4 regions of the Lederbergia graminis genome follow, and region 2 is predicted to be linked to each of the others. Evidence: riboswitches for the same ligand, from Rfam matches in the RefSeq annotation. Region 2 holds a riboswitch; each other region holds the start of a gene.
What was found. A riboswitch is a leader RNA that binds a small molecule or an ion and turns the genes downstream of it on or off. The one in region 2 is predicted to bind S-adenosylmethionine.

Region 1: it holds a riboswitch for S-adenosylmethionine, as region 2 does, so the genes downstream of both, ACFPM4_RS19745 (aliphatic sulfonate ABC transporter substrate-binding protein) here and metK (methionine adenosyltransferase) in region 2, are expected to answer to the same signal.
Region 3: it holds a riboswitch for S-adenosylmethionine, as region 2 does, so the genes downstream of both, ssuE (NADPH-dependent FMN reductase) here and metK (methionine adenosyltransferase) in region 2, are expected to answer to the same signal.
Region 4: it holds a riboswitch for S-adenosylmethionine, as region 2 does, so the genes downstream of both, ACFPM4_RS06070 (bifunctional homocysteine S-methyltransferase/methylenetetrahydrofolate reductase) here and metK (methionine adenosyltransferase) in region 2, are expected to answer to the same signal.

Annotation. Positions count from the first base shown of each region.
Region 1 is NZ_JBHSMC010000044.1:25,765-33,729, reverse strand. Features, by position in the region: gene hisD (histidinol dehydrogenase) at 1-767, shown strand, start outside; gene hisB (imidazoleglycerol-phosphate dehydratase HisB) at 792-1,379, shown strand; gene hisF (imidazole glycerol phosphate synthase subunit HisF) at 1,616-2,377, shown strand; gene hisIE (bifunctional phosphoribosyl-AMP cyclohydrolase/phosphoribosyl-ATP diphosphatase HisIE) at 2,367-3,023, shown strand; gene ACFPM4_RS19750 (trans-sulfuration enzyme family protein) at 4,227-5,354, shown strand; SAM riboswitch class I at 5,444-5,548, shown strand; gene ACFPM4_RS19745 (aliphatic sulfonate ABC transporter substrate-binding protein) at 5,665-6,624, shown strand; gene ACFPM4_RS19740 (ABC transporter permease) at 6,644-7,486, shown strand; gene ACFPM4_RS19735 (ABC transporter ATP-binding protein) at 7,501-7,965, shown strand, end outside.
Region 2 is NZ_JBHSMC010000018.1:15,715-23,679, reverse strand. Features, by position in the region: gene ACFPM4_RS14025 (tetraprenyl-beta-curcumene synthase family protein) at 1-408, opposite strand, end outside; gene ACFPM4_RS14020 (gamma carbonic anhydrase) at 605-1,117, shown strand; gene ACFPM4_RS14015 (C39 family peptidase) at 1,223-2,071, shown strand; gene asnB (asparagine synthase (glutamine-hydrolyzing)) at 2,093-3,982, opposite strand; gene metK (methionine adenosyltransferase) at 4,184-5,389, opposite strand; SAM riboswitch class I at 5,540-5,656, opposite strand; gene ACFPM4_RS14000 (DUF2584 domain-containing protein) at 5,717-5,959, opposite strand; gene ACFPM4_RS13995 (alpha/beta hydrolase family protein) at 5,998-6,792, opposite strand; gene ytkD (RNA deprotection pyrophosphohydrolase) at 6,789-7,283, opposite strand; gene ACFPM4_RS13985 (DUF6612 family protein) at 7,471-7,965, shown strand, end outside.
Region 3 is NZ_JBHSMC010000027.1:140,623-148,587, reverse strand. Features, by position in the region: gene ACFPM4_RS17715 (lactonase family protein) at 1-487, shown strand, start outside; gene ACFPM4_RS17710 (LLM class flavin-dependent oxidoreductase) at 1,337-2,719, opposite strand; gene ssuE (NADPH-dependent FMN reductase) at 2,735-3,292, opposite strand; SAM riboswitch class I at 3,428-3,532, opposite strand; gene ACFPM4_RS17700 (DUF2651 family protein) at 3,677-3,925, opposite strand; gene ACFPM4_RS17695 (YfjL-like protein) at 3,951-4,667, opposite strand; gene ACFPM4_RS17690 (YfjL-like protein) at 4,710-5,405, opposite strand; gene ACFPM4_RS17685 (zf-HC2 domain-containing protein) at 5,411-5,965, opposite strand; gene ACFPM4_RS17680 (RNA polymerase sigma factor) at 5,958-6,455, opposite strand; gene ACFPM4_RS17675 (biotin transporter BioY) at 6,620-7,222, shown strand; gene ACFPM4_RS17670 (cold-shock protein) at 7,432-7,632, shown strand.
Region 4 is NZ_JBHSMC010000004.1:40,339-48,303, reverse strand. Features, by position in the region: gene metH (methionine synthase) at 1-926, opposite strand, end outside; gene ACFPM4_RS06070 (bifunctional homocysteine S-methyltransferase/methylenetetrahydrofolate reductase) at 907-2,766, opposite strand; SAM riboswitch class I at 2,837-2,940, opposite strand; gene mnhG (monovalent cation/H(+) antiporter subunit G) at 3,051-3,407, opposite strand; gene ACFPM4_RS06060 (Na(+)/H(+) antiporter subunit F1) at 3,391-3,654, opposite strand; gene ACFPM4_RS06055 (Na+/H+ antiporter subunit E) at 3,675-4,151, opposite strand; gene ACFPM4_RS06050 (Na+/H+ antiporter subunit D) at 4,176-5,654, opposite strand; gene ACFPM4_RS06045 (Na(+)/H(+) antiporter subunit C) at 5,647-5,988, opposite strand; gene ACFPM4_RS06040 (Na(+)/H(+) antiporter subunit B) at 5,988-6,410, opposite strand; gene ACFPM4_RS06035 (Na+/H+ antiporter subunit A) at 6,407-7,965, opposite strand, start outside.

The sequences.
Region 1 (7,965 bases), on a different contig from region 2:
CAGATATTGCAGGTGTTCATAAGATTTATAAAATCGGAGGTAGCCAAGCGATTGCTGCACTCGCATATGGTACAGAAACAATTGAACCAGTTGATAAAATCGTCGGACCTGGGAATGCCTATGTAGCTGCTGCTAAGTCATTAGTTTTTGGAGATGTTGGAATCGACATGATTGCGGGGCCTTCAGAAGTAGCCATCATTGCTGACGAAACTGCTAATCCTGCCTTCATCGCTGCTGATTTACTGGCACAGGCAGAGCATGATGAAAAAGCCCGTGCATTTCTGTTTACAACATCTGAAAGAATTTTAGAAGAAACAATCGTTGAAGTGGAAAAACAATGTGCTCAATTACCACGGAAGGATATTGCATCCGTGTCCTTGAAAAACGAAGGAGCAGCGGTTGTTGTAGATAGTATCGAAGAGGCATTTGCACTATCCAATGCACTTGCGCCTGAGCACTTGGAAATCCAAGTAGAAAATGCGTTAGCACAATTAAGTAAGGTGAAAAATGCAGGTTCGGTATTCATTGGGAACTACACACCTGAACCCGTTGGTGATTATTTTGCTGGTCCAAACCACGTATTACCTACAGTTGGCACAGCACGTTTTTCATCAGGTTTATCTGTGGATGATTTTATTAAGAAAACAACATATGTGTCTTATTCGGAAAAGGCATTGCGAAATGCTGCGCCATATATCGAGGCAATTGCGGAAGAGGAACAATTATCAGGGCATGCTAGAGCGGTAAAGGTAAGAGTGAATAAGTAGTGTTGGTGAATGGGAGGATTAGTAATGCGAGTTGCATCAAATAAACGAGAAACAAGAGAAACAAAAATTGAACTAGAATGTCGTCTAGATGATCCGTCAATAGTGGAGATTCAGACGGGAGTAGGTTTTTTTGACCATATGCTTGAAGCATTTGCACGACATGGTCGCATTGGGCTTTCATTAAAAGTAGACGGTGATTTACATATTGATAGCCATCATACTGTGGAAGATGCCGGCATTGTTCTCGGAAAAGCAATTAGAGAAGCGCTTGGAGATAAAGTAGGGATCGTTCGATACGGATCATCTTATGTTCCAATGGATGAAGCATTAGCATTTGCAGCAATTGATATTAGTGGACGCCCATTTTTACATTTTGAAGGAGAGTTTCAAACTCAGTCACTAGGTAACTTTGATACGGAGTTAGTGAAAGAATTTTTTCGTGCATTTGCCTTTAATGCTGGAATAACCCTTCATGCACGAGTGTTATATGGAGAAAATACGCATCATAAAATCGAAGCATTATTCAAAGCATTAGGTCGCGCACTTGCAGAAGCAGTTCGAATCGACCCTAATATTAAAGGCGTTAACTCTACTAAAGGAATGTTGGAGTAGTTATAGATAATATTGCATCATTTTCTAATAAATTGGCTTTGCTGAGATTAATTAAAGATTTCACACAGTGTTGATTGTAGTGGAAGGGGCGAGACTCCTTCGGGATGAACGGTAGCCGGGAGACCCCACAGGCGTTTAAGCGCCGAGTAGGCTCCCGAACCGCCCGCGGAAAGCGAGCCCCTGTAGCGGAAATCAAGCTACATTAGAACAAAAAAATTCAAAGAGGTGAAAACACAATGACGGCAAAGAAAATTATACCGTGTTTGGATGTAAAAGACGGAAAAGTAGTGAAAGGAATTAATTTTGAGGGGATGCGCGAAATGGGAGATCCTGTTGCTATGGCAAAAGCCTATAGTGATAATGGCGCAGATGAACTTGTATTTCTAGACATTTCCGCTACAACAGAAGGTCGCGACACAATGGTAGACGTTGTGAAACAAGTAGCAGCACAAGTGAATGTTCCTTTTACAGTCGGTGGTGGCATTCGAACTGTGGACGATATTGCTAGAATTCTAGATGCAGGAGCTGACAAAGTGGGGATTAATTCTGCAGCTGTAGCTCGTCCAGAACTAATTAAAGAGGCAGCTGAAAAGTTTGGTTCTGAACGAATCGTAGCAGCCGTTGATGCTAAATTATTCCCAGATGGGACATGGCGTGTCATGACTCATGGTGGGCTGAAAGATGCTGGAATTGATGCCATAGAATGGTCGAAGCAGTTAGAACAATTGGGAGCGGGCTCTTTACTACCAACTAGTGTTGACCGTGATGGTGTTAAGGATGGCTACGATTTGGAATTAACGAAAGCAATTGTAGAGGCTGTGAACATTCCAGTTATCGCATCTGGCGGTTGTGGTAATGCAGAACATATTGTGGAAGTTTTTGAGAAAACAAATGTAGACGCTGCTCTCGCTGCATCTATTTTTCACGAAAATTCAGTAAGCATCCAAGAGGTAAAAGAGCTTTGCCGAAATAGAGGAGTGAATGTAAGTGAAGCCTGATTTTTCAAAAGGTCTCATTCCAGCCGTTGTTGTAGATGATAAAAATGGCGAGGTACTAATGCTCGCTTATATGGATGAGACAGCATATGAACGTACATTAGAAACAAAAGAAACATGGTTCTATTCACGCTCTCGGAAAGAGTACTGGAACAAAGGTGCAACCTCTGGTAACAAACAAATCGTAAAGTCCATTGCACTAGATTGTGATGGTGATTCTTTATTAGTTCGTGTCGAGCCGCTAGGGCCAGCCTGTCATACTGGGGAAACATCTTGCTTCTACAATACTATTTTGGAAACAGAAGATGCAGCCCAAGTGGAAGACACAATCATATATCATGACCTAATGAGTGAAATTGTCGATCGCAAACAAACACCTGTAGAAGGTTCATACACCACTTACTTATTTGAAAAAGGTACCGACAAAATTGCTAAGAAATTAATAGAAGAAGCCGGTGAAGTAATCATTGCCGCTAAAAACAAGGATACAGATGAACTTGTATATGAAACGAGTGATTTACTATACCACTGCCTCGTTCTGTTAGCAGACCAAGGGGTAGACTTAGCAGATGTTGAAGCCGAGTTGAGAAAAAGATCAAGCAAAAAAGGTAATGCAAAGAAAGAACGTCAAGAAATAGAGAATTGGTAAGGTCAAGCAAGTGGGCGAATATACAAATCGCTTACTTGCTTTTTTAATTTAAGAGGGAATATCTTTGCAGTTAGTGTGACTGTTATAAATGAGAAAACTGTTAAGTCGGGAATGCGAGAAGGATGTTGTGTACCCGCTGTGGAGGTTGTCACGCTGGGAGCGGCTGCGTATCCACTGGGTGGGAAAAGTTGTAGAGGCGGTCACGCTGGAAGCTTTATCATGCCCACTTGGCGAAAAAAGTGGCAGAGGTGGTCACGTTGGAAGCTGCATCGTGCCCGCTTAAGAGGAAAAAGTGTCGGAGGTGGTCACGATGAAGGCTGTATCGTGCCCGCTTAGGAGGAAAAGTGTCGGAGGCGGTCACGATGAAGGCTCTATCATGCCCACTTGGCGAGAAAAGCGTTAGAGGCGGTCACGATGAAGGCTCTATCGTGCCCGCTTAGGAGGAAAAGTGGTAGAGTTGGTAACGATGAAGGCTCCATCATGCCCACTTGAGATGAAAAAAGGCAGAGGCGGTTACGATGAAGGCTCCATCGTGCCCACTTCGGAGGAAAAGTGTAGGAGGTGGTCACGTTGGAAGCTTTATCATGCCCACTTGGCGAAAAAAGTGTCAGAGGTGGTCACGCTGGAGGTTGCATCGTTCCCACTTAGGAGGAAAAAAGGGATAGGTGGTCACATTGGAGACCGCCTCGTGCCCGCTTAGGAGGAAAAGTGTAGGAGGTGGTCTCGATGAAGGCTCCATCGTGCCCTCTAGCTAGGAAAAACTACAGAAGTGGTCACATTGAATGCCACAGCATTCCCTCTTAATGAAGAAAATGCTTAAGGAGGTAACGTTGAACGTTGTATCGTGCCCACTTAAGAGGGAAAAGTAGTGTAGTCGGTCATGATGATGCCCTCTTAACAGAAATATAAGAAGACTAGGTCACGCAAGAATCTCCATTGTGCCCTCTAACAAGTAAAAGCAATGGAAGAGGGCACGGAGGAAATCCCCCATACCCACTTCACAAAAAATTGGAAGCCGATGTAACATTGGTACTAGCTAAGTACCACCTATTCCTTCAGAATGTTATATATTTCGACATAAAATTCACAATTCACATAAAAATACTTGGACATAAAACAGAAATAGGCGTATAATCGCAAATATAATTCTTTTCGAAAAAACTAGAATTCGGCAATTAGGAGAGTGACATAAAGATGAGTGACATGTCTTTTCATACGAAAACTGTACATCAATCTAAGAAAGTATCAAAAAATTTTAATAGTAAAGTAACACCAATATATCAAACATCATCTTTTTCCTTTGATAATTTAGATGAGCTTGAAAGCTATTTTCACGGAGAAACACCTTACTTATATTCCCGTTACGGAAATCCAAATACAGATGAATTAGGGAGTGCCGTTGCTGCTTTGGAAGGAGCAGAAGCTGGTGTAGCAGCTTCATCAGGGATGTCAGCTATTTTATCAGCATTACTTTCAGTAGCAAAAAATGGGGACCATATTGTTGCATGTGATGACCTTTATGGTGGAACTTATCATCTATTAGATCAAGAAATTAGAAGTTTTGGTATCGATGTTACATTTGTCTCCTTTGCGAATGAAGAGGAGATACGTGCAGCAATTCGTCCAAATACAAAATTACTATATACAGAGAGCATTACGAACCCATTACTTAGAGCTGAAAATATACCGTTACTTGTTAAAATAGCGAAAGAACATAAGCTAATAACAATTGTGGATAACACTTTTGCAACACCGTTTTTACTACAGCCATGTGTTGATGGGGTTGATCTTGTTGTCCATAGTGCAACGAAGTACCTTGGTGGCCATAGTGATATTTCTGCAGGTATTGTAGTTGGCCGTGAAGATATCATTCAAGTTGCAAAACAAAAGGTGGTTAGCTTAGGGGCGAATTTAAGTCCATTTGAAGCATGGTTAACATGTAGAGGCATTAAAACTCTTGCGTTAAGAATGGAGAAGCAAACAAGGAATGCGCAATTTATTGCAGATTCACTAAGGGAAAATGAAAATATAGCAAAAGTATATTATCCAAATAATGTATCAGAAAAAGGTAATGGTGCAATTGTGTCGATAGAACTTGCACCTCATTGTGACATTCGCTCATTCTTTTCGTCTCTTGGATGGATAAAAGTAGTTCCTTCTTTAGGTGGTGTAGAGACTGCTGTTTCCTATCCATTAGGTACATCACATCGAAATTTACCTAAAGCAGCTCAAGAAAAGCTTGGAATTAATGAACGAGTTGTTCGCATTTCAGTCGGTATTGAAGATAGGCAAGATATCATTAATCAACTCCTAATTGCAATCAAAGCATAGGTATATTTAACCAAAAGTGTAAAAAAGTAGTTGACAGATAAAAAACTCTGTTCTATACTCCATTCATAAGTAAAACAACTAAATCGAATCTCTTATCGAGAGTGGCGGAGGGAATAGGCCCTGTGAAGCCCGGCAACCTGTTATTTTAAAACAAGGTGCTACATCCTACAGATTTAAAATCTGGAAGATAAGAGGAGGAACCGTCAACAACGCCCTCTTCTTAGGAAGGGGGCTTTTCTTTTTATATATCTTTTTTTAAATATTAAACCAAGTAAACTAATCATATTAATTATATTTAGGGGGATTTACAATGAGAATTAATATTTGGAAAACCATTTTATTATTGATAGGAATTATCGTGCTAGCAGGGTGTTCAGATAGTGCGAGTGGCAAGCCAAAGAAAATTATTTTAGATTATGCTTACTATTCGCCAACAAGCTTGATTTTAAAGGAGAAAGGTTTTGCAGAAGAAGTATTTGAGGAAGAAGGCATTGAAGTAGAGTTTGTTCTAAGTCAAGGGAGTAACAAAGCGTTAGAATTCCTCAATTCCAGAAGTGTTGATTTCAGTTCATCTGCTGGTGCTGCTGCTTTAATGGCAAAAGCAAAAGGATCGCCAATTGAATCCGTATATATTTATTCCAAACCAGAATGGACGGCTCTCGTTGCAAAAGATTCTTCCATTAAGTCTGTCAATGATTTAAAAGGGAAAAAGGTTGCTGCAACAATTGGTACAGACCCGTATATTTTCTTGCTTCGTGCTTTAGATGCACATGGCCTTTCTGCCAAAGATGTAGAAATTGTTAATCTTCAACATGGAGACGGAGCAGCTGCACTACTATCTGGTGAAGTAGATGCATGGGCAGGATTAGATCCTCATATGGCAAGAGTGGAAAAAGATTCTGGGGCTCATCTATTCTTCCGTAATGCAGACTTTAACACGTATGGAACTTTGAATGTAAGATCAAAATTTGCAGAAGATTACCCAGAGTATGTAAGTAAAGTTATCGAAGTTTATGAGAAAGCAAGGCAATGGGCAATTGATAATCCAGAGGAAACAGCAGAGATTTTAGCGAAGGAAGCACAAATAGATATTGAAGTAGCAAAGCTTCAATTAGAACGTAACGATTTTTCAGCATCAAAACCAGGTGATGTGCAAATTGAAACAATTAAAGCAGCTGGTGATGTATTGAAAACAGAAGGTGTAATTGATTCGGATACGGATGTAGATAAGGTTGTTAATGATTTAATTAACCCGGACTATTTTGAATAAATAAAGGATGGTGGACAACATGAGTGGCCGTACAGAAACAATTTCAGTTCCCGTAAAAAAATCAAAACGAGAAAAACGCTCGAAATTTTCCTATAAAGCAAATGAGAGATGGATTCTTGGAAGCCTTATCCCTATTATTCTATTAATTATTTGGGAGATTGCTGGAAGAGTAGGACTTATAGAAGCGCATTTACTACCAACTCCATCAAAAATATTTGAAGAAATTGTAGAAATGGGCAAAGAAGGAATATTGATTGATCATATTGGCATTACATTATATCGGGTGGTTCTTGGATTTTTCATTGGAACGATAGTAGCTGTTGTTCTTGGAGCAATCGTTGGTTATTTTTCTCTGTTTGAAAAATTGATGGATCCACTTATTCAAGCATTTCGTGCAATCCCATCTCTAGCATGGGTACCTTTATTCATTTTGTGGATGGGGATAGGGGAGCCATCCAAAGTGACATTAATTGCAGTAGGTGTATTTTTTCCAGTCTACTTAAACATCGTTTCTGGTATTCAAGGCGTTGATCGGAAGTTAATCGAAGTTGGAAAAATTTATAAGTTTAGTTCCGTGAAAACATTACGGAAAATCATCTTGCCAGCTGCTTTGCCATCTTTTCTCGTAGGATTACGCAGTGGGCTAGGACTTGGTTGGATGTTTGTTGTTGCCGCAGAAATAATGGGGGCTAGTAAAGGGTTAGGTTATTTACTCATCTTAGGCCAAAATACGTATTCTCCGGAAATTGTCATAGCGAGTATATTATTGTTTGCGCTAATTGGGAAAATCACGGATTCATTATTGAAATTATTAGAAACAAAATCATTGAGCTGGCAAGATAGTTTATCAAATCAACGTTAAAGGGGGATGCAACGGTGCTCGCAGTTCAAAATATAACTCGAACTTTTAATGAGGGGAAGGTAGGATTTAAGAATCTTACTTTTTCAATCCAAAAAGGAGAAATAATTGGAGTACTTGGGACTAGTGGTTGTGGAAAAAGTACATTACTTCGAGTGCTGTCAGGACTCGATCAACAGTTTGAGGGTCAGTATTCACTAGGAGATAAAAGTGTAGGGATGATGTTCCAAGAACCAAGGCTTATGCCATGGCTGTCAGTAATAAATAATATTACGTTTGGAGCAGAAACAGAAAAACAAAAATTGTTAGCAAATGAATTAATTGAACTTGTCGGTTTGAGCGGATTTGAACGTAACTTCCCTAAAGACTTATCTGGAGGGATGGCACAAAGAACAGCAATTGCGCGCTCCCTTATCACGGAACCGGATGTGCTTTTACTAGATGAACCATTTAGCGCATTAGATGCATTTACAAAAATGCAG
Region 2 (7,965 bases):
CGTTAAATAACCACCATCATCTCGGTCATCACGATATCTATAATATTCTCTTGGTGGTGCACCAACTGTTAAAGCATCCATCATCGATTCATGTAAAGCAGAAAAATCATTTGGATCTAAAGATGTACTTCGATCACAAAGATTATCTAAATAATCACTAATCGTTTGATATGCAACAATGAATTTAATTGCTTTACTCGATTCATTTTGTGCAGTTAATGCCATAATAGATCCACCTTCACAATGGAAGGTTTTATCACGAATACTCGCTAATGCTTGGCTTTTTAATTCTTTATTTGGAATTGCCTCCGCCCGTTTTTTCCAATGTGCTAATTCTGCATGGGCTAATGGTATGATATGTTTATATACTTGTTTCATTAATGGGATAGGTCGTAATGGTAAACTCAATTATGTAGCAACCCCTTTTCAAATTAATCCGTACTTATTACTTCTATTTTACCATTTGAAATTATAACCACAAAGGGAGCCTATCTATTATTAATTACAAATAATTGACTTTTGCTTCATTTTCGACAGTTCTCATCCAATTTATTTTCTATTTGTTATAATAATTAGCAAATAGATGAAAGAAAGGAAGTTTCTTATGGCGATTTATCCTTTTAATGGAAAGACTCCTAAAATTGCTGATTCTGTATTTATTGCAGATCACACAACGATAACTGGTGATGTTGAAATAGGTGAAAATTCAAGTGTTTGGTTCAATAGTTCCATTCGGGGAGATGTTGCCCCAACAAAAATTGGTAGTAATGTAAACATTCAAGATAATTGTGTCTTACATCAAAGTCCAGGAAATCCACTTATAATTGAAGATAATGTAACGATTGGCCATTCTGTTATTTTACATAGTAGTATTATTCGCAAAAATGCACTGATTGGAATGGGTTCTATTATTTTAGATGGTGCTGAGATTGGAGAAGGTGCATTTATTGGAGCAGGTAGTCTTGTTCCACAGGGAAAGGTGATTCCAAAAAATACACTTGCTTTTGGACGACCTGCCAAAGTAATTCGTACATTAACTGGGGAAGATATTAAAGATATGGAACGCATATCAAGAGAATACGTAGAGAAAGCACAGTATTATAAAAGCTTACAGTAAAACGAATTTCTTCACTATAAGTTCAATCCTAAAGGACTTAATATCCAAAAGAGTTAGCCGATATAAAGGTTGAGAGGAAATACAATGGATTTAGGTGATTTTAAAATGGATACAATTCAACTGACAATCATCGTCAGCACTATCATCATCATTTTCCTGATATACACCCTATATAGAAGATATAAACTCTTATCAGCTATATTTTCGATGATTGCCATTTGCAGTATTGTGTTTAGTCTATTTATATACAAAAGTGAACTCATTTTCGCAACAGAATTGGAAGAAGGAAGAAGTAATGTCAATGTTCCTTTACAAAATATTGATGAACTTTCCTTTTTTTTAATAAAGGATAAGGTTTTAATCGATGCTCCACTCGTTAATCAACTCCCAGAATTACCACGTGGTTGTGAAGTAACGAGTCTTTCAATGCTCCTTGCCAGTGCAGGAGTTGAAGTTGACAAGATGAAACTTGCAGAAGAGGTTATTAAAGATCCAACACCTCGAACATTCGTAAACGGCAAAATCCATTTCGGTAACCCGTATAATGGATTTGTAGGAAATATGTATACATTTAAGGAGCCAGGACTTGGTGTATACCATGGGCCAATTATGAAATTAGCAGAGAATTATTTACCAGGGAGAATGATTGATTTAACTGGAAAAACTTTTGATGAATTAAGAATTCCACTCTCTGATGGCCGTCCTGTTTGGGTAATTATCAATGCACAATATCGTGAGTTAGAAGATTCTTACTTCCAAACATGGCACACACCTGATGGTGAAATTAAAATAACAATGAAAGAACATTCCGTATTAGTAACAGGATACGACGATAAATATGTATATTTTAACGATCCTCTAACAGGAGTTAAAAATAAAAAAGCACCCATAGCAGATTTCAAAAAAGCATGGGTGCAAATGGGCAGCCAAGCTATTACCTATTCGCATGAATAGGTATAGCGGCTGTTTTTTTATTTAGTGTGCTTGTACTCTAGAGTATTGTTGTTGGAAATCATATTGATCTTCTAAATATACTGCATGCCAAATCATAAAGACAAGAACTGTCCAGATTTTACGGCTATGATCTAGTTTTCCTTGGCAATGTTCCTCTAGTAAATTTAACACGTATTGTTTATTAATTAAATGATCTGTACCACTATTTCTAATAATCTCTTTCGCCCAATCATACATTTCATCCTTCAACCAATGTCTAATTGGTACTGGGAAGCCTAGTTTTTTACGATTTAAAACATGTTCTGGTATGATTCCTTCAGCAGCTTTTCTTAACACATATTTAGTAGTACCTTCAGCAGTCTTCAAGCTAGTTGGAATACGAGAAGCTACCTTAAATACTTCTTTGTCTAAGAAAGGTACACGAAGTTCAAGCGAATGAGCCATCGTCATCTTATCAGCTTTTAGTAAAATGTCACCGCGCATCCATGTATGGATATCAATGTACTGCATACGATCTACCGGATCATACCCTACAGTATCTGCATATAGCGGTTTTGTTACATCACGATAGTCGATACTAGGATTATATTGCTTTAATAGTTGTTTTTTCTCTTCTTCTGAGTACATTTTTGCATTTCCAATGTAGCGTTCCTCCATAGGAGTTAAACCACGTTCGATAAAGCTTTTTCCTTTTACGCCTTCCGGAAGTACTTTAGCAAGGCCACGAAGCAAACATTTACCAACATATGGAATTTTATTAAAAACCTCTAAAGATTGTGGTTCACGGTAGATGTTATATCCACCAAACAGCTCGTCCGCACCTTCACCAGAAAGTACTACTTTAACATGCTTACGTGCCTCACGTGCAACGAAGTATAGTGGCACACATGCTGGATCTGCTAACGGATCATCCATCACCCACATAATTTTAGGTAGCTCATTCATATATTCTTCAGGAGAAATTACGTAACTAATATTCTCTACACCAAGCTTATCAGCCGTCTCTTTAGCAACATCAATTTCACTAAAGCCATTGCGCTCAAAACCAACAGAGAATGTTTTTATATTTGGATGAAATTCTTTTGCGATTGATGCGATAATAGTTGAATCAATCCCACCTGATAGGAAAGAACCAACTGGTACATCACTTCTCATATGAAGCTTCACTGAATCGAACATTACATCCTTTATTTCTTTAATAAATTCAGACTCTGACTTATGAACCGGTTGGAAACTTGCTTTCCAATAGCGTTTAATTTCAATTGATTGACCTGGTTTTTTCACAAAATAATGTCCCGGCTCAAGCTTGTTAATTCCAGTTGTCATCGTTTCTGGCTCGGGTACAAATTGATATGTCATATATTGTTGCAATGCAGCTGAGTTTAAAGTACTTTCATCCATGGCAAGCAATATACTTTTTTTCTCGGATGCAAAAAATGTTCTATTCTCTTCTTCTTTATAAAAGAATGGTTTAATTCCAAATGGATCACGTGCACCGTATAATTCTTTGTTTTCCTTGTCCCAAATCATAAAAGCAAACATACCACGAAGTTTCGTCACTGCTTGCTCCTTCATTTGACTGTAAAGGGCGATAATAACTTCCGTATCAGAAGCAGTAGCGAACTGTACTCCCTGTGCTACTAATTCTTCTCTTAGTTCTACAAAGTTATAGATTTCTCCGTTAAAAATTATCCAATACCTTTCATTTTCAAATGAAAGAGGCTGTTTTCCACTTTCAATATCAATAATACTTAGACGTCGAAAACCGAATTGGATATGTTCATCACTGAAATATCCTTCATCATCCGGACCTCTATGAGTGATTACATTATTCATTTGCTTAAATAAAGGTTGACTAGGCTCGCGATTCTCCACTGCCAAATCATGAATGCAACCAATAAAACCGCACATCTATTTGTCACCTACTCTAATTAAATTCATATAAATTACTTGTAAAAATATGTTACATTATGTTACACATTAGTATATTTTATCATGCTTTAATTCAATTTGCAGTAAAACAATCATTTCAATCCTGTAACAATCACATGTGATGTTATTAGTATTCCTCAATAAACAAACGAAGCTGCCTGAAATTGGCAGCTTTGTTTGTTACTTTATTAATTTTAATGTTGTTTGAATCGCTTCAGCTTTATCTGTTCTTTCCCATGGTAAATCAATATCTGTTCTACCAAAATGACCATATGAAGCGGTTTGTTTATATATCGGACGACGTAAATCGAGCATACGAATGATGCCAGCAGGTCGCAAATCAAAGTTTTCTCTAATTGCAACAATTAACTTTTCTTCTGAAACCTTCCCTGTATCGAATGTATCAACAGAGATAGAAACTGGTTCTGCTACTCCAATTGCATATGCAAGTTGAACTTCACATTTATCTGCTAATCCGGAAGCAACGATATTTTTGGCCACATATCGTGCCGCATATGCAGCAGAGCGGTCCACTTTCGTTGGATCCTTACCAGAAAATGCTCCACCTCCGTGACGTGCATATCCTCCATAAGTATCAACGATAATCTTTCTTCCAGTTAGACCAGCATCCCCTTGTGGTCCGCCAACAACAAAACTACCTGTTGGATTAATGAAGAACTTTGTTTTATCATCGATCAAATGGTCCGGAACTACAGGAGCTATAATAAGCTCTTTCATATCTTGTGTAATTTTCTCCAGACTTACTTCTGGGTGGTGTTGTGTGGAAATAACAATGGTGTCCACTCTAACAGGATTGTCATTTTCATCATATTCAACCGTAACTTGTGTTTTACCATCTGGTCGTAAGTATGGGATTATTTCTTGTTTCCGTGCTTCTGTTAGTCTTCGAGAAAGCTTATGCGCAAGAGAAATTGGCATAGGCATTAATTCTGGTGTTTCATTACATGCATAACCAAACATTAGTCCTTGGTCACCAGCGCCAATCGCTTCAATTTCTTCTTCCGTCATTCTTCCTTCACGTGCTTCTAATGCTTGATTAACTCCTGCTGCAATTTCAGGAGATTGTTCATCAATCGATGTGATAACCGCACATGTAGCATAATCAAACCCATACTTTGCACGAGTGTAACCAATATCTTTTACCGTATCTCGAACAATTTTTGGAATATCAACATATGTGGTCGTACTAATTTCTCCCGCAACAAGCACTAGTCCTGTAGTGACTGATGTTTCACAAGCAACACGTGCATTTGGGTCTTTTGCAAGAATTTCATCCAGGATAGAATCAGATATTTGATCACAGATTTTATCTGGATGTCCTTCTGTAACAGATTCAGATGTAAATAGACGTCGATTTTTCGACACTACAGTTCCTCCTTTATTCGTGTATCTATCAAATGTTAACGGAACTCGATTTCCTCAAATGATGAAAAATATGAAAAAGACGCTAAATGTACATAATAAAAACCTTTCCTTTAACATGAGGAAAGGTTTATCCATTTTCCGAGCCTTTCACTCTTATCGTTCGAGGCAATACCTCGCAACAGGTTAGCACCTTGCTTTCGTATAAATAACAAAAGTAGGTTGCTGGGCTTCACAGGGCCTGTTCCCTCCACCATCTCAGGATAAGAGTATCCGTTCAATATAAAATCATAACGCAATGTGTCAGTTACTGTCAACTAGATCATATCATTAATTAATGGAATTTAATGACAATAACTCATACGTAATAATTGTTTTTTCGTTTTCCCATTCTAACTTTTTTATACATGCAGTTGCTTTTGCATCACTATCCATAAAGGAGCGAACTTCAATTGGAATATTTAAGGGGTACAATCTATAACCATTTTTTGTCAATAAAAATAAATTATCCTTCAATCTCTTTTCTTTACCTTTTGTGACAATCATTGTGTTTAACTCAAGTGGCATTCCCATTATTCCATTCCCCCTCTATTTTTTATCCTTCTCTTCTATTATATGTTATTTCCTTGATTTTTCATCCAATTGCATAAATTATGCACAATTTCACGATTTATATGAGGTGGAAAATAATGAGTCAAGTCAGAAAAATACCAAGTTTCCACTGTTTTATCTAATGATATCAATCTTTCTTCTAATCTTTTAGCATGTTCTACAGACACATTATCATCGCGCTCGCCATGGATGATTAGAACTGGAGGTTTTAGAGCTTCCAATTCATAAAGAGGTGTTCGATGTTGATATTTTTCTAAAGCTGTTTTTGGTGTACCTCCAATGACTCGTTTCATCATTCTTCGCATATCTTCTCGCTCAACATACGTTAATGCTACATCCGAAACTCCTCCCCACGTAACAACTGAAGCTGCTTGTGGAAATTGGATACCTGTAAATAACGCCATTATTCCACCGCGAGAAAATCCAAAGATATGTACTCGATTTTGCTTCACATTTGGATAATTACTTAATACTTCAAAACCTGTGAAAGCATCATTGCGATCATCACCACCAAAATCTTCATTCCCTTCGCCACCACGATTTCCACGATAAAATGGGGCAAAAACGATAAAGCCTTCTGATGCAAATTGTGCTATCCTTGCTGCACGAACCATTCCAACGTTTTTGATTCCTCCACGCAAATATAAAAAACCATCATATTCGCCCGCAGCCCTCGGCTCAGCAAGAAATCCTTTCACATGGTATCCATCAGATAAATAAGTAATTAAATATAAGCGAACCTTAGGATTCGGAGAAGGATATGGCTGTTTATCTACAATTAATGATTGATTCATTCCTTATCACCTTTATTCAATAATCCATGTTTTTCTATTGCTTCCAATGATAGTTCAACAATTTTATCTTTCATGATAAAGCTGTATTCACTATTTTTTAATTCGTTTTTTAAGTTATTTGATTTTATTATAGGACCACTTGTTTCTAAGTAATCTTTCTTACTCTCTAGTTTCTCGATATCAGCAAAGCAAATTGCTTTTACAAACGGACCATTTTTCTCATCATTTACATAGTATTCTCCAATATAATAAATATTTTTTACGATACCCCCTGTTTCTTCATATACTTCTCGGAATGCAGCATCTTCAACTGATTCCTTTTGTTCCAATTTACCACCAGGAAATTCTAGTCCCCGCTCTTTATGCTTAGTTAAAAGCCAATTGCCTTGATATCGAGATAGAACTAAAACATGCCAAGCTCGTAAAGGAAATGCATCTCTTTCAAAACACAACATCACCTTATTCCCATTTATATCAAAGAACTCTATCATCCATATTCCCCCTACTATCGTAACTCAACATTATGCTTTCTATTTCGTGAAAAAATGCCTGTCTGCACTTCTAGGACTTTATACGCTTTTTCTTCTCTTTTGAATCCTTTATGATAAATAAATCGTATATAAGTGAAAAGAGCAAATAGTTAACATTTTGCTAATTTTTTTTGGGGAGCTGAATCATTTGAGGAAATTATGGTGTGGAACTCTTATTATTCTGATTATGTCATTATTAGTAGCGTGCGGGCAAACAGCTACACCTACTAAATCAAAAGATGGGAAAAGTGGTAGCAGTACTACAGAAAATATAAGTGATTTGACATTATCTGAAGTACTTGAAAAATCAACAGAAGCAAATAAGAATTTAAAAAGCTTTTCTACAAAAATGGACTTAAATTATAAGATGAATGTTAAAAATATCACTATGGATACAAAATCCAAATTGGACATGAAAATTATTTTGGATCCAATAAACGTTCATCAAAAAATGGAATACTTTATGACATTAGGTGAACAAAAACAAGAACAAAGTGTTGTTATGGATATGTATTTAACAGAAGACGGATTCTTTATGTTTGAACCAACGCAAGAATTATGGATGAAACTACCGATTGACTTAAAAGACCAATTTCTTGAATTAGAAAATAGTCAAACAAATCCAGCTGATCAATTGGAAGAA
Region 3 (7,965 bases), on a different contig from region 2:
GTTAAAAGTTAAAGCAGGAAGTGGCCCGCGCCATCTTACATTCCATCCAAATGGAAAAATTGCTTATTTACTAACAGAGTTAAGCTCTGAAGTAGTCGTGTTAGATTATGATGCAGAAACTGGTGTTTTTACAGAAAAGCAATATATCCGTGCAATTCCAGAAGACTTTAACGAAACAAACGATGCAAGTGCAATCCACATTTCAAAGGATGGCCGTTTTGTTTATACAGGAAACCGCGGTCATAATAGTATCGCAGTATTTTCAGTCGATGAAGCTTCAGGCGAATTAACGTTTATTGAACATACTCCTTCTGGTGGTGAGTGGCCACGCGATTTTGTATTTGATCCAAGTGGTGCATTTTTAGTAGCTTCTAACCAACATACAGGCAACTTAGTATTATTTGCTCGAGATCAAGAAACAGGGAAGTTAACAAAGCTGGATTCAGAAGTAGAAGTGCCAGAAGTAGTTTGTGTAAAATTTTTATAAGTCGATAAAATAAGAGTACCCCGAACCTTTGGATGTTCGGGGTATTTTATTTAGATTCGATTTCCTTGGTCGCATGATGTAATTAGGGATAGGTATGTGAGCGATAGTTATGAGAAGTGGTCGAAAGGGAGATTGTTATACGACGGGTTTGGGCAAGGATATGAGTTGAACTGGTCGAGAGGGAGGTTATCACGACGGATTTGCGTTAGGTTACGGGATGAAACGGTCGAGAGGAAGCTTGTCACGACGGGTTTGGGCAAGGTTACGGGATGAAGAGGTTGAGAGGGAGGTTGTCTCGACGGTTTTGAGCTAGGTTACTTGGTGAACTGGTCGAGAGGGAGGTTATCAAGGCAGGTTTGGGCTAGGATATGAGTTGAACTGGTCGAGAGAGAGGTTATCATGACGGGTTTGAGCAAAGTTGTAGGTTGAAATGGTAGAGAGGAAGGTCATCACGACGAGTTTGAGTTAGGTTACTGGTTGAACTGGTTGAGAGGGAGGTTGTCACGACGGGTTTGAACTGGGTTACTGGTTGAACTGGTTGAGAGAGAGGTTATCATGACGGGTTTGAGCAAAGTTGTAGGTTGAATTGGTCGAGAGGGAGGTTATCAAGGCGGGTTTGGGCTAGGATATGAGTTGAACTGGTTGAGAGGGAGGTTGTCACGACGGGTTTGAGCTGGGTTACTGGTTGAAATGGTCGAGAGGAAGGTCATCACGACAATCTGAACTAGAATACATAATGAAATCGTCTTGATAAAGCTTCTCTAAACGAGTATCAACTATTATTCTATGAAAAGTGGTCGTGACGATGGTATCCACGACTACTTTTCATAAATAATCGTCATAGGACATTTATAAAACTATTTTTTCCTTTCTTGTGTAGCTTTTACCTGGATGATGATCAGGAAGTTGTGGGCCAGCACCAAATAAGTTACCTCTTAATGTTGTTTCCTCATATCCAATTGGCACTCTGCCTCTAGCTTGTAAAACAGGTACAACAAGTTCGGCGAAGTCCTTGAACGTTCCTGGTGAAACTGCATATGCAATGTTAAATCCATCTACACCAGCTTCATTTACCCATTCTTCAATTAAATCTGCAATTTGCTCTGGAGTTCCAACCATATTGATTCCCATGCCGCCAATCCCAATCTGTTCAGCAATTTCCCCAACAGTCCATTGGCGTGTAGGATCCACTTTCGTATAATTTTCTAGAGCGGAGCGGATAGAGTCGTTTTCCACATACTTTACAATTGTAGAAGGGTCATAACCAGATAAGTCGACACCAGTCCAACCTCCAAATAAAGCAAGAGCACCTTCATAGCTAATATGCTTTTTATACTCATTATATTTTTCTTGAGCTTCTTCTTCCGTTCTTCCAACAACTGGAGTGACCATCGTTAATATTTTCACTTCATCGGGATTTCGACCATACTTAACTGAATCATCTCGTAATTTTTTCACTGTTGCTTTGGCAATAGTAAGTGTCGGTGCTCCAATAAAAACTAGTTCAGCATTCTTTACAGCAAATTCTCTACCTTTGTTTGATGCACCTGCTTGGAAAAGTACTGGTGTTCTTTGTGGGGAAGGTTCACATAAATGAGCACCAGGAACTTTATAATATTTCCCTTCATGGTTAATATCATGGACTTTATCGGGGTCCGTATATATACGATTCTCTTTATCTACTTTTACAGCATCATCTTCCCAGCTGCTCTCCCAAAGTTTATAGCAAACTTCTAAATATTCCGCAGCAATATCATAGCGTTCATCATGATTAATCTGGTCTTCTAATCCCATGTTTACTGCAGCACTTTTTAAGTATGATGTAACGATATTCCAACCTACTCGTCCTTTTGTTAGGTGATCTAGAGTCGACATTCTCCGCGCGAATGTATAAGGGTGTTCATGTGTAACCGATGCAGTAACCCCAAAACCAAGATGTTTTGTTACGGATGACATAAGTGGAACGACAAGCAGTGGATCATTGACTGGTGATTGTGCTCCTTGGCGAACGGCCGCATCCCTTGAACCATTGTATACATCATATGTCCCTAGTACATCTGCAAGAAAAACAGCATCAAAACGTCCTTTTTCCAAAATTTTGGCGAGTTCAATCCAATAATCACTATCCTTATATTGATGGGAGCGGTCGTCTGGATGTGTCCATAGTCCAGGTGATTGGTGGCCAGCACAATTCATTTCAAATGCATTTAAATAAATTCTTTTTTTGGTCATCATTATTCTCCTTTGTTAAATGGTATAGTGTTCCGGGATTGGGTTGCTTTGTTTTTTGATAATTTCAGTAAAATAATCAAGTTGTTTTTTGGTTCTTGCTAATGTGTCAATGTCTAATATAGGTTCTAAGCTTTCCTTATCCACTTCCTGATCTGTCAGGTATATTCCCTTTAAGTTTTGGCCTTTTAGTGTTGCTAATAGCGGTTTTAGGGAAAACTCTAGTGCTAGTAAGTGGGACTTGCTGCCACCAGTCATTAAAGGTAAAACTGGTTTTCCTTCTAAAATTTCTTGCGGTAAAATATCAATCAATGTTTTTAATACTCCAGAAAAAGCAGCTTTATAAACTGGAGAACCGACGATGATGCCACTCGAATCACGGATTTGTTTAGCGATTCTTTCTACTACTGGGCTATTGAAGTTTGCGAAAAATAAATCATTATGTGGTACGTCACGAACGGAAATATGTGTAACTTGAAAGCCCTTTTGTTGTAATAAGCGCCCTAAGTATCGGAGTACTTGATCTGATCGCGAACTTTCAAATGGACTACCAGATAGAATTACAATTTCACTCATTGAAAATTCCCTCCTTTATAATTAACTAAACATAGATGTATACTTGGATTTTTGTGAATAAATTTACAATAAAAAAACCTCCTCTCAAAAGATGAGAGAAGGGTAGGGGATTTGAAGGAAATCAAACCATAACTGTTCTCATCTTTAGAATACAGTGTATTCTTCTGAAATTAGCACCATGCAATGTTGCTGGTTGCTGAGGTTTCGCAGGGTCAGTCCCTCCACCTCTCTTGATAAGAGTAAAATATTGGATTTTCTTACTGGTTTTTATTATAAGTAACTCAATCGGATTAATCAACAAATAATTGTCGACAAGATTCGAGTTACATCTTTTTGAAAAAAGATAAAGGCCCCGTACTAGGAGACCTTTATCCTCGAATGATCTTATTTTTTTCTAATAAACCAAACAATCAGCGAAATAACAAGGGATACAATTGTATAAAATGTTGCCCAACCAAATAGCGCTTGCCAACCAACGTTCTGGACCATTGGTAGAATGATAGTAAGGATATTAAGACCAATGAATAGAATAATTGGTACGATAAAGTAGCGTTTAAATTTAATCGTTACCAACAAAGAAAAAAGTAAAGTTGCAATCGGCGCTACTATTCCATAAAAAGCAATTTCCCACATGAAAAATCACCATTCCTTTTTATTTTTATTTTGAATGTTCATTAATAACACGTAAGGAGATATCAGTGTCCTTATCGAAGTTTACGGTGTATTTAGCGTAGTCTTTACTTCCTTTTGCATAGACAAAACCCTCAATCTTTGCATCATTATAAGGATATTTACCATTATTCAATGTTTTTTGAATTACTTGAACTACTTCTAAAGTTTGCTCCTTTGAAAGATTTGTTACATCAAGCGAAAAGTTAATATCAAACGGTTCAATTAACTCTATATCATGACTCCATTTTGTATCAGGAGGGTATTTTTCCTCTAGTACATCAAGATAAAATTCAATCTGTGTGACAATCCCTGGTATTTCTGAATCTATTCCTTCGTAAAGCTGCTCTTTAATTTCTTTTCCGAACTTTGCTCCTAGCTCATAATCAGTATTAACAGGATAGTAGTGGATGTCTGTTGGCTTCACCGCTCCCCACACTTCAAAAACATACTCGATTTCGTCGTCCCCTCGAAACTCTGTAACATCAAATCCATACATGCCAAAAGTAAAATCATAAACCCCATCACCATTTATGCGATACTCTGAATCAGGAAATTCTTCTTCCAAAAAATCTTCTAACCCAGCTTTTAAATAATGTTTTGAGACGGGATTTCCGTTGAAGATTTGATATAGGAAAAGGATAATTACAACAAGGATTATTAGTAGAATGATATATAAAATCTTTTTCTTTTTAATAGCAATCACTCACTTTCATGATAAATGATGTATCTTAGCTAGTTCAGTTCCTCAGTCTTTATATTCGCTAATACTTTCTATCGTAAGTTTTGTATGATGATTAAATTTGATTGAGTAAAGGGAATATTCATCGATTCCTTTTTCGTAGCCTTCCACTCTCGCCTCTCCATAAGGATAATCTTGTAAGGTACCTTGAATGATCTGAGCCGCTTCTAGTGTTTCTTCTTTCGTTAGAGTAGTCACATCTAGTAAGAAAAGAATATCGAAGGGGCGAATCAGTTCAATATCATGACTCCATTTTGTATCGCTTGGATATTTTCCTTCTAATACCTCCGTAAAAGGTTCAATATATGTGACAATCCCTGGTATTTCCTTTTCCAATACCGCTTTAAGTTCATCTGTGATCTGATCATTAAACTTGATTTGAAGTGTTTCATCTACATTCGTAGGGTAGTAGTGAATCTCTTTTGGTTTTATTAGCCCTCTCACTTCAAACTCGTATTCAATCCTGTCATTATCCCGAAATTCTGTAACACTATAGATGTAATTTTTGAACTTAAAGTTATATACCCCATCATCATTGATCCGATATTCTGAATTTGCAAATTCAGTTTCAAGAAATTCATTTAATCCCTTTTTTAGGAAATACTTGGATCCAGGGTTGCCATTAAAGGAAAAATAAAGTAATAAAATAGGAGCAATCAAAACAATTAATAAAATAATATATATTAATTTTTTCAGGTTCATTATCATCACTCACTTTCCTTTAACTTAAGAATTAACAGGCCAACAAGAGAGCCAATAAATGCAAATATGAGATGTATTGCTCCAATGAAGAAGGCACCTGGAAACCCTAGGATTAATTGGTTGAAATTTATATGACCGTTGAAATAATTTATAAAAGAATCAACGAGTGACCATATGAATAGAGGTAAAAAAGTAATCGCTCCAACAATCCAAAAGCTCTTATAAAATAAATACGTAATAACCCCCAAAACAGTATAGGACAATATAAACTCAAGACTGTTGTTTAACATCGAAGTTTTTATTGCAAAGATAAATGATATTGCGACGATGATAATCTGAAAAATAGATAGTTTTAATTTGATTTTTGTAAACATCTTCTCATTATCAATAGTTGACTCAATTGTTTCCTTCGCCACTGGTTCCTTCGATATTTCTGCAAGTTCACGACAGTTTTCGCATGTTGCTAAGTGAGACTCGAGCCATTCGACGGTTACGTCCTGGAGTAAGCCTTCATTATATAAAGGGAGTAGATCCTCAGCGATAAAGCAGTCCTTATTCATCCTTCGACCTCATTTCCTTTTGTAGCTTTATTTTTGCACGGTGGAATGTTACACGCGTATAGTTTTCACTTTTACCTAACAATTCTCCTATTTCTTGAAAGGACAGTTCCCCATATATACGGAGAGTGACAATCTCTTTGGAGATGTCATCTAATTTATTCATGTGCTTAGCAAATTCCAAGTTTATTTCCTTCAATATATACAGATCCTCAGGGGAAGGAGGCACTGGATTCTGGTCTTCTGTAAGCATATTTTCAAGATTGCGATAATATTTTTTAGATCTGTAATATTTCTTAAGGACATTTTGTGCTATTGAAAATATCCATGTTTGAATAGATGATTTTCCTTGGAAAGATGAAAAGCCTTTTAATGCATGATAAAAAACGTCATGTGTTAAATCTTCTGCAATGGCAGAATCCGTTGTTTTTACATAAAAGAATGCGAAAATCCTAGGTTGAATTTCCACATATATTTTTTCGAGCTCGTTCATGGTGCCTCCTTTCCAACGCGCGTTCACTAAATTAGTACCACGAGTTAAATTTTCGTTACAAAAAAATAAAACTTTTTTGTGTTAACCTTTTTAGATTTATAGGTTGACACAAATGATAATATTATATTATTCTCTTAATTATAGTAAATTTACGGGGTGAGATGATGGGGAGTTTGACAGTTCATACAAAAAATAAACTTGGGGCATTGGAAATAGTGTATGTTGGTATGTTCTCTGCTTTAATGATGATCGGAGCAAATATTACTTCTTTTGTTCCATTTATGGTGATAGGTGGAGTGCCAATCACATTACAAACATTTTTTGCGGTTCTAGCAGGGGCATTTCTAGGTAGTCGTCTAGGTGCGATTTCCATGGCTGTTTATGCTTTTATTGGTTTAGTTGGTGCACCTGTTTTTGCTAGGTTTAGTGGGGGATTTGGAGAAATACTAAGTCCAACTTTCGGATTCGTAATTTCATTTATTATTACTGCATATGTAACTGGGAAGATTATCGAGAAAAACAACCATATAGTTTCTTATATTATTGCTGCTTTGGTTGGTACAATCATAAATTACCTAATTGGAACAAATTGGATGTATGCAGCATATAAGCTTTGGTTTACAGCACCTGAAGCATTTTCTTATAAAGTAGCTTGGCTATGGATGGCACTACCATTTCCGAAAGATATTGTTTTAGCTGTATTAGCGGGGATGTTTGCACATCGAATGCAGAAGTTAGTAAAAAGAAGAGGGAGCGGACTAGCGTAATCCCTCTTCAAATACAAATGTTAAAAATTAGTGAACTTTTTATTTGCATTCTAAATAAATCCATGTTATGATTAAGAAACTTAATAGGTATAATCTTATAATTCACATGTTTTCACGGAATTATATTATTAATAAATGTAAGTCGTGAAAGCATGTGAATTTTTGTTTTACATCGTTATTAAGTAACACATTTTTGGAGGTTTTTTATAATGAATCAAGGTACAGTAAAATGGTTTAACGCAGAAAAAGGTTTCGGATTTATCGAAGTTGAAGGTGGAGAAGACGTATTCGTACATTTCTCAGCTATCACTGGCGACGGATTCAAAACTCTTGAAGAAGGTCAAAAAGTAAGCTTTGACATCACTCAAGGTAACCGTGGAGACCAAGCAGCTAACGTTGTAAAACTATAATTAAACTTTAAAAGCATGGAGGAGATCATACTCTTCCATGCTTTTTTTGCGTTCTATAAGATGATGATAGGTTTGAACGCGAGCTAAAGAGTGGTTAGTGCCCTACATTAAGAATAAAAAGAGGATAGGTCACTATTGAGGCTGAATAACGCCCTTAAGAATGTGAAAATGGAGAAGAGGTAACTATTCAGCGAGAATAGTGCCCTGGATTAAGGAAATACAAGAAATAGGTCACTATTGAGGCTGAATAACGCCCTTAAGAATGTGAAAATGGAGAAAAGGTAACTATTCAGCGGGAATAGCGCCCTGGATAAAGAAAATAAAAAAAGCGGT
Region 4 (7,965 bases), on a different contig from region 2:
GCTTTATCATCAACAGCATCACGAATTGCACGTATATGGGCCGGTGTTGTACCACAGCAACCACCAACAATATTGAGCCAGCCTTTATCAGCAAAACCTGCTAATTTTTTTGATAAAGATTCAGGTGACTCATGATAATGTCCTTCCTCATCGGGAAGACCAGCGTTTGGATAACAGCTAACATAACTTGTCGCTAAATCAGATAGAGAACGCAAATGATCTGTCATAAATTCTGGTCCAGTAGCACAGTTTAGTCCGACAGATAGAGGTTTAATATGTTCAATGGAGATATAGAACGCCTCAATACTTTGGCCAGCAAGAGTTGTTCCCATTGGCTCGATTGTTCCGGAAATCATCACTGGGATTTCGAAACCAACTTCGTCAAAAGCCCGCTTTATCCCAAGTGTGCCAGCTTTCACATTAAGCATATCCTGGCTTGTCTCTAACAAGAGTAAGTCACAGCCACCCTCAATTAATGCTTTTGCTTGTACATAAAAGTCATCAGAAAGTTCTTCAAATGTTATTCCACCAGTCACAGACAACGTTTTTGTCGTTGGCCCCATAGCACCAGCTACAAAACGTGGCCAATCTGATGTGGAAAATTCCTTTGTACATTTTTTAGCCATTTCTGCTGCCCGGAAGTTAATCTCATATGCCTTATCTCCGAGATTGTATTCATTTAATACAATAGGAGTTCCACCGAAAGTATTAGTGGAGATAATATCGGCACCTGCTTCTAAATACTCCCGATGTATGTTGTAAACTACTTCGGGTTTTACTAGATTCAAGTATTCATTGCAACCTTCATATTCTTCTCCACCAAAATCATCCGCTGTTAAATTAGCATTTTGTAGCATCGTACCCATTGCACCATCGAAAATAAGTATTCGATTCTGAAGTTGTTGTTCAATTGATTGATTTGGCATAGGTATCTTCTCTCTCTTTCTTGTTATCGATTTGATGGATGTGCTGAACTAACTGTAAAGACATGTCATATCTTAGGAGTGGAGTTATAATATAAATACCATTAAATAAATCAGCAGCAGTATCAATTAGTTCTTTTGCAATTTGAACACCCTCTGCTGTCGCTTGTTCACGATTTTCTCCACATGCCCGCATACGCTCTAATACTTCATCTGATAGTTTTATTCCAGGTACCTCATTGTGTAAAAACTCGGCATTTCGTATGTTTGTAAGAGGCATAATACCAATGAAAATCGGTTCTGATAAATGTTTTGTTGCTTCATAGATATCAATAATTTTTTCCTTCGTATAAACAGGCTGTGTAATGAAATAATCAGCACCTTTGGCTATTTTCTTCTCTAGGCGTTGGACGGCACGGTGTAATTGGTGAACATTTGGATTAAAAGCAGCTGCGACAGAGAAATTAGCTTTCTTCCGCAATGGCTTTCCGGAAAATGAAATACCTTCATTCAGCTTTTTAATTAGTTGAAGTAAATCCATACTAGAAACATCATATACACTCGTAGCACCAGGGAAATCTCCTATTTTCGTTGGGTCACCAGTAACAGCGAGAATATCATGAATTCCAAGTGCATCCAGTCCCATTAAATGTGATTGTAGTCCAATTAAATTTCTATCTCTACACGTAATATGAGCAAGAGGACGAATGTTGTTTTCCATTTTTAAAATGGATCCCATTGCCATATTACTAATTCTCGGAGATGCCAAGGAGTTATCTGCCATTGTGATAGCATCAATTCCAGCTTCATTTAGCACTTTTGCTCCATCAATAAACTTAGTGGTGTCAAGGTGTCGAGGTGTATCTAGCTCCACAATTATAGTCCTTTTCTTTTTCGCCTTTTCATGGAGTGGTTCGTTTTTAGTTGGCTCAGCTTCTCGAATAACGATTGGTTTTTGTGGAGTGACAGTTTTCTTGTTTATTGGAGGAATTTCTCCAATTCGTTTTTTTACAGCGGCAATATGCTTTGGTGTAGTCCCACAACAACCACCGATTAAACGAACACCTTCATCACGTAGAAGGAGAGCGGCACGTCCAAAATAATCAGCTTCTGATTCAAAGACGACACGACCATCTTCTACATCAAGGAGACTTGCATTTGGAAATGCAGATAAAAATGCGTTTTTAGGTAATGTTACAGATTCAAATGCTTGGATGGTATGATATGGACCAAGTCGACAATTAACACCGACAACATCAGCACCTATCGATACAAGTTGGTGTAATGCTTCGTTTAGTGCTAGTCCATTTTGTAATACACCAGGATCATGCATAGAAACTTGAGCAATAATGGGGGTGTCTGTTAATTTTCGTAAATGAGTTACTACTGTGGATAGTTCTTCAAAATCATAATATGTTTCTAGTAAGAGTCCATCAGGATTACCTGCTAGGAGGTATTGTACTTGTTCATTTACAGATGTAATGATTTCTTCTAATGTTGCATCACTTTTGCGAATTCCACGTATGCCACCAATTGTTCCAAGGACATATTGTCCACCAGGTGCAGCTGCTTGTTTAGCAATGTTGATAGCGGCTTCGTTAATTGCTTTTACTTGGTTTTCTAAACCATGACGAGCTAGTTTAATAGCATTGGCACTATAACTATTTGTTTGAATAATATCAGCACCGGCTGAAATATACTCTTGATGAATTTTCTCTATTATTTCTGGTTTTGCAAGATTTAATTCTTCATAACAATAATCAATACCGTATGAGTATAGTAATGTTCCCATGGCTCCATCTGCGGTTAGTACATTAGATTTTAATTTTTCTAGTAAATTCATACATATTTTCTTCCTTTCGTTAAAAAAAAGCCTTCAAAAGAAGGCTTTACGAGTTTATGACATTCGTTCCTTCTCATCTTTCGAACCTAAAAAGTTCGCTGGATTTAGCACCTTGCCAGTAGGCTGGTTGCTGAAGCTTCATTGGGCCAGTCCCTCTGCTTCTCTTGATAAGAAAAGTAATTCAATTGTTAAATTATTAGAATAATCATAACGTTAGTAATATGATGATGTCAAGATGAATTTTTGTATTAAATTTACAAATGCAAGGTGATACATAAACAATTTTATTTGGATTTTATCTCTTTTGTCTTAACGTCTAAGTCGTCTTGTACACTACGCTTATGTAGTTTTACTCCTGAAAAGTAAGCAGCGCGTGCTATTAAATGACCTGATACAGGAGCAGTCAAAAAGATAAATACTATTCCCAATAAAATTCGTGGGTTTATTTCTCCGTCTGCAGAGTAAAAGTAAAGCAATGTTGCTCCTAATGTTACTAATACGCCTAGCGTTGTAGATTTGGATGCTGCATGGTTACGAGTGTATACATCAGGTAAACGCAAAACACCTACACTTGAAACAATGCTTAAAAATGTACCAATTAAAACTAGAACACATATTGTAATTTCAATCCCTGCGCTCATATTCAATAATATCCCCTTTCTGTAAGAACTTCGAAAATGAAACAGTTCCGATGAAAGAAAGGATACCAAATAAAATAATCACATCGAGAAACGCCTTTGTACTTAATAACATAGAAGCTAGTGCTGTAATTGCAGCCAAATTAATTCCCATTGCATCAAGTGCAACTACTCTATCAGGTGTAGTAGGTCCTTTTACGATACGTATTAATAAAAATAGGGATGATAGCGCAAATCCAAAAAGTGCGATTGTTAATACAGTTTCAAGCACTAGCGACTCACCTCCATAATGGTCTTCTCAAAAGTATTTCTAATACTTTTCACCGTATCTTCCACATCTTTAATATCCATTGCATGGATATAGAGTGTTTTTTTATCATTTGAAACGTTTATTACAAGTGTCCCTGGAGTTAAAGTTATTAAGTTTGCAAGCAGGGTGATTTCCCATTCTGCTGTAAGCTTTGTATCAAGAGCAAATATTCCAGGCTGAATGGTAAGTTTAGGACTTAATATATTTCTTAAAACTGCTAGGTTCGAATATATTAACTCACGTATAAAGATCAACAAGAGTTTTATTATAGCTAGTATCCGATAAAAATAAAATCGCGATGAAAAGAAGCGGCGCATAATAAATATAATCAATAATCCTAGAAGGTAGCCTACTGTAAATGTCGTTACAGAAATTGAATTTTGGAAAAACATCCAAATGGATGCTAGTAAAAAATTTAATAAAATTTGAAAAGCCACTTTTTGCATTCCTCCTTACTGTGGTTAATACAACACTGCGTCAATGTATTGTGAAGGATTAATTAGAACTTCTACAGCTTGCATGACATAAAAATTAACTGTTTCAGAAAACACACCGTACGAAACGGCAGAAATCATCAATATCACCACAGGAATGAGCAATTTCCCAACATGTATATCCTTGTTTGGTTTGCTTTTTGTTGTATCACCCCAGAAACTGTTGATAAATACTCTCATAAGAGAATAAAGAACAAACAGGCTAGATAACAAGATGATAAGTGCTCCAACTATATCGCCACTACCAAAGCCACCACTAGCAATTAATATTTTTCCAACAAATCCACTCAACGGTGGAATCCCCGCTAGGGAAAGTACAGCAAGGAAGAATACCCAACCTAGGAATGGATAATGTTTTATTAATCCACTATATTTTTCATACTTACTAGAACCAGTAATAGCAATGATGATACCTGCAAGTAAGAACAATGCTGCTTTAATAAGCATGTCATGTATTAAGTAGAAAACAGCACCACTTAAGCCATCACTATTCATTAATCCTATACCATACATAATTACACCAATGGCAATAATGATGTTATATATGATGATTTTCTTAATATCTTTGTATGCAATTGCTCCAATACAGCCTAATATCACTGTTGCTAGTGAAAAGACAATTAGAATCTCATGCGTAAATCCTTGATCGTGGTAGAAAATCAATGTGTAGGTTCTAAGTATTGAATAAACACCAACCTTAGTAAGTAATGCACCAAATATCGCCATTACTGGTGCAGGAGGTGCATAGTAAGAACCAGGTAACCAGAAGAATAAAGGGAAAATAGCTGCCTTTAGTCCAAAAACAATTAAAAATAACACTGCAATAACAGTAACAATTCCAGGCTGATTCACTTCAGCAATTCTTTCAGAAATATGGGCCATGTTTAAAGTACCGACGATAGAGTAGAGGTAACCAACAGCAATAACAAATAATGCAGAGGAGGTCACATTAACTAACAAATATTTTATCGTTTCTCTTAATTGAACTTTTGTACCACCAATAACAAGGAGTACATAAGAGGCCATTAGCATGACTTCAAAAAAGACAAATAGATTAAAAATATCACCAGTTGTAAAGGCACCATTTACACCAACTAGTAAAAATTGCACCATCGAGTAATAATAAAATTTCTCCCTTGCTTGTCCAATACCTTTAAAAGAATAAAGAATACAACACAATGCAATAAAAGAAGCTGTTGTAACAAGGAGTGCAGATAACATATCAGAGACGAGTGTTATTCCAAATGGAGCATCCCAATTACCAAGGTTTAATGTTTGAATACCATTTTTATCAACTTTATTAATCAATAGAAGGGAAGCAGTAATAGTCCCGATCATAGAAATTGTAGATATCCAGCGTTGAACAATAATTTTCTTTGAGAAAAAAATCAATATTGCCGCTGTAATTAGCGGAATTATGATTGGAAGAATTAATAAGTTAATCATTATTTTCAGTACCCCTCATCTCATCGACGTTATCTGTTTTTAGTTCTTGATACGTGCGGAAGGCAAGTACAAGGAAAAATGCGGTGACTCCAAAACTAATAACAATCGCGGTCAAAATTAGTGCTTGTGGTATCGGGTCCGTGTAACTCTCAGCATTTTCTCCAAGAAGTGGTACCGTTCCACGTTTCACACCTGCCATTGTTAGCAACAATAAGTGTGCCCCGTGACTTAAGAGTGATGTTCCAATAATAATCCTAAGTAAACTTTTTGAAAGCATTAAGTAAACGGCACAAGCAAATAATAGACCAATTAATACAGACATTAAAATCTCCATTAATCGCTCTCTCCAATCGTTTGTATAATGGTCATCGTTGTACCAACAACAACTAAATAAACCCCAATATCAAATAATACCGCTGTATGGAGCGATGTTTTTCCTAAAATGGGGAGATGAAAATAATCAAAAGCATGGGTAAGGAAGGGAACATTAAAGATTAATGCCCCAGCACCTGTTCCTATGGCAAATAATAATCCAATGGCAATCATCCATTTATAATCAATGGGAAGACTGTTTGCTACAGTCTTAATATCGAATGTTAGTAATAAAAGGATTATTGCTCCTGATGTTAGAAGGCCACCAACGAACCCACCACCTGGATAATAATGTCCAGCAAAGAAAATATGGAGTGAGAATAAAATGATAACAAATGTTACTACTTTTGTTGTTGTTTTTAATATGAGGTCATTTGTATTCATTTTTCATTCCTCCCATTAAGACGTAGTTTAATCATTCCAAATATACCTAGTGCAGCAATCCCTAATACGGCAATTTCAAACATCGTATCAAATCCACGGAAATCAACGAGAATGACATTCACCATATTACCACCACCAGCTTTATCTGCTGTATTTTCAATATAGTACTCTGATATGGATGAGAATAATTTAGTACTATGTGCTGATAATGCAACAAGGGTAACAATAACACCCACTGCGCCAGCAACAATTGCATTTGATAGCTTAAATTTTCTGTTCTCCACTCTTCTATTCATCCGTGGTAGTCGATAAAACACAAGTAAGAATAGTGCAACTGAAATTGTTTCAATTACGAGTTGTGTGAGCACTAGGTCAGGTGCTCTAAATAGAACGAAAATTAATGATACGGTATATCCTACAGCACCAAGCGCAATGATAGAAATTAATCGCGATTTTGCGATTAAAATGGTGAAAGAGGCTATCACAATAATCAATACGAGAACCACTTCATATAAGCCAATTGGCGCAAGATTAGAAGTATCTATCGTAAATGCATCTTTTTCAATTAGAGCAAAACACATGATACCAACAAATGAAATGAATATATAAATCATATAGCTTCTAATCGATCCGGTCATATATACATTTGTTAGTTTATTCGAAGCATTTTCCGTATTAACCAAACCTGTATTATACATGTGATTGAACGTAAAATTATTCGGAAACTTATCATACAACGTTCCCCATTTTGGTAACGTCTTGTACAAAATAATCCCTAGTATTACAACACCAATCGTCATGAACAATTCAGGTTTAAAACCATGCCAGAATGAGATATGCACGTCAAAATGATGTCCAGCTTCCACTAATCCAGGCATAATCGCTGCGGCTGCTGGCTCAATAATAGACTTGGACAAGAGGTTTGGAAAAAAGCCAAAAACGATAACGAGTGCTCCTAATATGATAGGTGATATGAGCATTCCAATTGGAGCTTCGTGAGGCTTTACTTCTAATTGTTCAGGCTTGAATTTTCCAGTAAATGTTCTGAAAAATAACATCATGCTGTAAACAAATGTAAATACACTTCCAATCCATGCGAAAACAGGGAAAATCATGCCCCATGTATCAAGATTGAATATATCTAAAGATAAAACATTAATCATGCCAGTGAAGAACATTTCTTTACTCAGGAAACCATTGAATGGTGGTAAACCTGCCATGGAAAATGTACCAATTAAAGCAATCGTTGCGGTTACTGGCATAATTTGAAACAGCCCACCCAACCTGCGAATATCTCTTGTGCCTGTTTCGTGATCGACTATTCCAGCCACCATAAACAAACTACCTTTAAATGTAGCATGGTTAATTAAATGGAATACTGCAGCAACCGTTGCAACCATATAAATGTTCTCGTCTAAGTGATCATAATGAAGAGCTGCTGCACCTATGCCAAGCAAAGACATGATGAGACCAAGTTGACTAATAGTGGAGTAGGCAAGAATCCCTTTTAAATCTATTTGCTTCACTGCATTGAAAGAACCCCATAGCATCGTTA